DNA from 2 places in the Janthinobacterium rivuli genome. Region 2 is predicted to be linked to the other one. Evidence: predicted binding sites of a transcription regulator. Region 2 holds the regulator's gene; the other holds the start of a gene.

Region 1 (2,396 bases), 2.7 Mb from region 2:
CCGTCACCGTCGAACAGGCGGGCGGCGCGGTGCTGTTCCCAGCGCAGGCTTTCCGCTTCGCTCAGGGTTTGCGGGAAATTGCGGGCGCGGTAGCGGAACAGCAATTCCTGCAGGCGCTCGTCGGCAAACGAGGGGCGGGCCGTGGCCAGCTTGGCCGGCGTTTCGCGGCGCAAGGACTCAAGCAGGCGGCGGTCGTCGTTGCTGACGAAACCATTGTACAAATCCTCATCCACGTCCAGCGCGGCGTTCGCGCCCGGACGCTGGAACACTTCGGCCCAGATGGCATCCATGTTCGGCGCCGTCGCGGCCAGCTGCGCGTTGACCTTCGCCGCGTCCAGATCGATGCCCCATTGCGCGGCCATGGCCGGCGACAAAGTTTTCAGATTGCCGACCAGCATGGGCGATTTGTTCAGGTGCACGCTTTTCACGGGCAGGCGCGTCATGCCTTCCGGCATGGCATCCTTGCGTGTAAATAAACGCGTGCGGATGGTGTCGGCGTCCAGCGCGAACAGTTCGCGCGGGTCGTAGGCGCAATCCCAGACGAGGATTTCATTTTTGTTGCTCGGATGCGTGGCCAGCGGCCAGACGACGCCCAGGCAGCCCCGTTCGGCGGGGAACATGCCCGACACGTGCAGGAAGGGCTGGCGTTCGGCGGCGGCCAGGTGCATGCCCATTTCGCTGGCGACCCGGTCCTTCTTGTGCAGGGCCAGGCAGAATTCGAACAGTTTCGGCTGCTTTTCCTTGATCAGGCGCGCCAGGGCGATGGTGGCGCGCACGTCGGACAGCGCATCGTGCGCCGCTTCGTGGGCCAGGCCATTGGCCTTGCTCAAGTGTTCCAGCTTAAAACTGGTCTGGCCATCGTCGCGCTTCGGCCATTGCATGCCTTCCGGGCGCAGCGCGTGCGTCATGCGCACCACGTCGAGGATGTCCCAGCGGCCGCAATGGTTCTTCCATTCGCGCGCATACGGGTCGATCAGATTGCGCCAGAACAGGAAACGCGTGACTTCATCGTCGAAACGGATGGTGTTGTAGCCCACGCCGATGGTGCCCGGTTCCGAAAAGGCAGCTTCGATGGTGGCGGCGAACTGGTGCTCGGGCACGCCCAGCTGCAAGCACTGTTGCGGCGTGATGCCGGTGATCAGGCACGATTGCGGGTCGGGCAGGAAATCATTGGCAGGCTGGCAATACAGCATGATCGGCTCGCCGATCTCGTTGAGGTCGGCATCCGTGCGGATGGCGGCGAACTGGGCCGGGCGGTCGCGGCGCGGCTGGGCGCCAAAGGTTTCGTAGTCGTGCCAAAGAAAGGTCTGGTTAGTCATTGATGGTCGTTGCTTGATTGGTTATCCGGGCCGCTAAAAGCGGCCGCTGCTACAGTTTTCTGAAAACCTGCCGATACTACACGAGAGGATGGTCATCATCGCGTTTCCCGCATGGTGGCATACATTGTCCGTTCAAGGAGGTCTATCGTGTCAATTCCCATCGCCGCAAGCGGCAATTCCAACCCTTCCGTGACTTCCGTCAGTACGGGCGTTGCCGGCAAGGACGATAAAGTCCAGCAAAAGGACGGCATCAACGCTGAAATGAGCGTGAATGACCGCACCAAGCTGCAATTGAACGCTTCCATCATGCAGGCGTCGCTGAATGTGTCCATCGGTTCCGAGAACGAACCGCTGGCGCTGCTGTACAAGACGGCCATCACCAACATCAATGAAGCGCTGAAGAGCCAGTACGGCGACGATGCGATCCAGAACGCGGCCTCGCAGGATAACAGCGCCGAAGCGACGGCGAGCCGCATTGTATCGCTGTCGACGGGTTTTTTTGACGCCTACAAGAAGCAAAATCCCGGCATGGACGACGATACGGCCCTGACCAAGTTCATGGACACCATCAGCGGCGGCATGGAGAAAGGTTTCAAGGAAGCGCGCGATATCCTGGAAGGCTTGAAAGTGCTGGGTGGCGATATCGCTGGCAATATCGACAAGACGTATGAGCTGGTGCAGAAGGGCTATGCCGATTTCATCGCCGCGCACAGCAGCAAGAAGGATGACGCCAAGCCGGATGCAAGCAAGCCGGCCGACAGCAAGGCTGCCTGATCTATAGCATGACCCGGTTGCGTCCGCCTGCCTTTGCGCGGTACAGCGCCGCGTCGGCGGCCGCGATCAGCGCCTCGTCGTCCTGTTCGGCCGCCAGGCTGGCCACGCCGAAGGAACCCGTAATGTGCGGCAGCGCGCTGCGCATGTCGGCGAAGATGACGGCCAGCTGCATGCGCTCGCACAGGCGCTCGGCCACCCGCAGGGCCACGTGTTCGTTGGTATCGGGCAAGATCACCATCATTTCCTCGCCACCATAGCGCACGGCAAAATCCGTGGGCCGCAGGGCCGCGCCCAGCACTTGTG
Region 2 (2,396 bases):
TCGATCAGGCCGAAGGCTTGCGCCGCATGCTGGCCGGCCCGCAGCCGCGCGTCATGACGTTCCTGTCGGCCACGCCGCAGGACGACAAGGGCGCCATGCTGGTCAACCTGGGCGCTTCGCTCGCCTACGGCGGCAATGACGTGCTGCTGCTCGACGCCAGCGGCGGCAGCGATGGCGTGGCTGCGCGCCTGGGCCTGGCGCACGGCGCCAGCCTGCGCGACGTGGCGCGCCAGCAGTGCGGCTTGAACCAGGTCATCCACCAGGTGCCGCAAGGCTTCGGCGTGGCCAGCCTGGGCGCGCGCAACCATTTGATGGACAGCATGGACTATGCGGGCGAGGACGAACTGCGCCGCCTGGGCAAGACCTTCGAGGTGCTGGCGCGCCAGAGCGGCATCGTGCTGGTCGACGGCGTCATGGCCGACGAGGGCGACTGCTTCCCCGTGCCCTTGATGGCTTCGTCCGATATCGTCGTGCAAGTCTCTACCAGCGCCACCTCGATCAAGGCGGCGTACTGCCTGATCAAGCGCCTGAGCCAGGAACTGGGACGCCGTCCGTTCGGCATCCTCGTCACCGGCGCTTCCGAATCCGAAGCAAAAGTGGTATACGATAATATGGCGCAGGCGGCGAGCCGCTACCTGGCCGTGAAGCTGACCTCGATGGGTTCGGTGCCTGCCGATGAGTATCTGCACCGCGCGGCGCGCCTGGGCCGCAGCGTGGTCGATGCGTTTCCGCTGGCGGGCGCCTCGGTGGCGTTTCGCGGACTGGCCGAGCGGCTGGCCCGTTCGGCGGCGCCGGTGCTGGGCGGCACCTTGTACCAGACGGGGAGCCCGCACCAGTTCAGCGCCTGAAGCCAACCGTAGCACCAGATAAGATGAGAAAACAATAAGCAGCCTATGTACACGGTCAAAGGGAAATCGAACAAGGACTATTTGCTGACGGAGCATATTCCGCTGGTGAAGCGTCTGGCGCACCATATGAAGGCGAAATTGCCGCCTTCGGTCGAGGTCGATGACCTGATCCAGGCCGGCATGATCGGCCTGCTCGATGCCATCAGCCGCTATGAAGAGACGCATGGCGCGCAGTTCGAGACGTATGCCGTGCTGCGCATCCGCGGCGCCATGCTCGACGAATTGCGCACCAGCGACTGGCTGCCGCGCAGCATGCGCCAGAACATGCGCAAGATCGAAGAGGCGATGAGCACCTTGCAGCAGCGCCTCGGCCACCCGCCGACGGAGTCGGAAGTGGCGAAACTGCTCAAGATGTCGCTGGCCGACTACCAGGAAATGCTGGGCGACGGCGGCGGCCACCAGCTCGTGTACTACGAAGACTTTCATGACCCGGACGGCAATGACAGCTTCCTCGACCGCCATTGCGTGGACGAGGACAGCGACCCCTTGCGTTCCCTGCTCGATACCGATTTCCGGCAATCCGTGATCGATGCCATCGACGCGCTGCCGCCACGCGAGAAAATACTCATGGGCCTGTATTACGAAGAAGAGCTGAACCTGAAGGAGATCGGCGCGGTGATGGGCGTATCCGAATCGCGCGTCTCGCAGCTGCATACCCAGGCCGTCGCGCGCCTGCGCGCAACCTTGAGGGAGCTGGCGTGGACTGGTCCAGCGTAATCGGGCTGGCGCTGGCGCTGGCGGGCCTGTTGGTCGGCCAGGCGCTGGAAGGGGGCAAGATGGCCTCCCTGCTGCAGCCTGCCGCCTTCGCCATCGTGGTCATCGGCACCTTCGGCGCCGTGCTGCTGCAAACGCGGCTGCGTACTTTTGTGCGCGGCCTGGAAATGCTGCGCTGGGTCTTCCTGCCGCCCGCCGACACGCGCGCCGCGCTGGCGCGCGACATCGGACTCTGGAGTCTGACGGCGCGCCGCGACGGGACGCTGGCGCTCGAGCGCCTGATGGAAAACACGGCCGACCGTTTCAACGCCAAGGGTTTGCGCATGATCGTCGACGGCATCGCGCCCGACAAGCTGCGCCAGCTGCTCGATGTGGAAATCTCCGCCTACGAGATGGCCGAGCGCCAGGCCGTCAAGGTGTGGGAATCGGCGGCCGGTTATTCGCCCACCATCGGCATCCTGGGCGCCGTGCTGGGCCTGATACACGTGATGGAAAACCTCACCGACCCGAGTAAATTAGGTGGCGGCATCGCCGTGGCGTTCGTGTCGACGATTTATGGCGTGGGCCTGGCCAACCTGCTGTTCCTGCCGGTGGCGAATAAACTCAAGGCCATCGTCTCGCGCCGCGTGCTGCAATACGAAATCACGGCCGCCGTGCTGTACGACATCGCCACGGGCGACCATACGCGCATCATCGAAGAGCGCGTGTCCAGTCTCTTGCACGAGCATTGACCATGATGCGGCGCGCGCGCAGGAAGTATGACGAGGAACCGGA

The links. The regulator FliA, encoded in region 2, starts transcription of late flagellar genes. The targets are predictions, from matches to a motif close to CTAAAGTTTNNNNNNNNNNNGCCGNTA.
Region 1: the regulator FliA is predicted to act here: its motif matches at 1,369-1,395, upstream of P9875_RS07155 (DUF5610 domain-containing protein).

Annotation. Positions count from the first base shown of each region.
Region 1 covers NZ_CP121464.1:1,608,552-1,610,947, forward strand. The annotation lists gene sbcB (exodeoxyribonuclease I) at 1-1,319, opposite strand, end outside; gene P9875_RS07155 (DUF5610 domain-containing protein) at 1,467-2,093, shown strand; gene P9875_RS07160 (GGDEF domain-containing protein) at 2,095-2,396, opposite strand, start outside.
Region 2 covers NZ_CP121464.1:5,280,708-5,283,103, reverse strand. The annotation lists gene P9875_RS23980 (MinD/ParA family ATP-binding protein) at 1-848, shown strand, start outside; gene P9875_RS23975 (RNA polymerase sigma factor FliA) at 894-1,625, shown strand; gene P9875_RS23970 (flagellar motor protein) at 1,607-2,353, shown strand; gene motD (flagellar motor protein MotD) at 2,359-2,396, shown strand, end outside.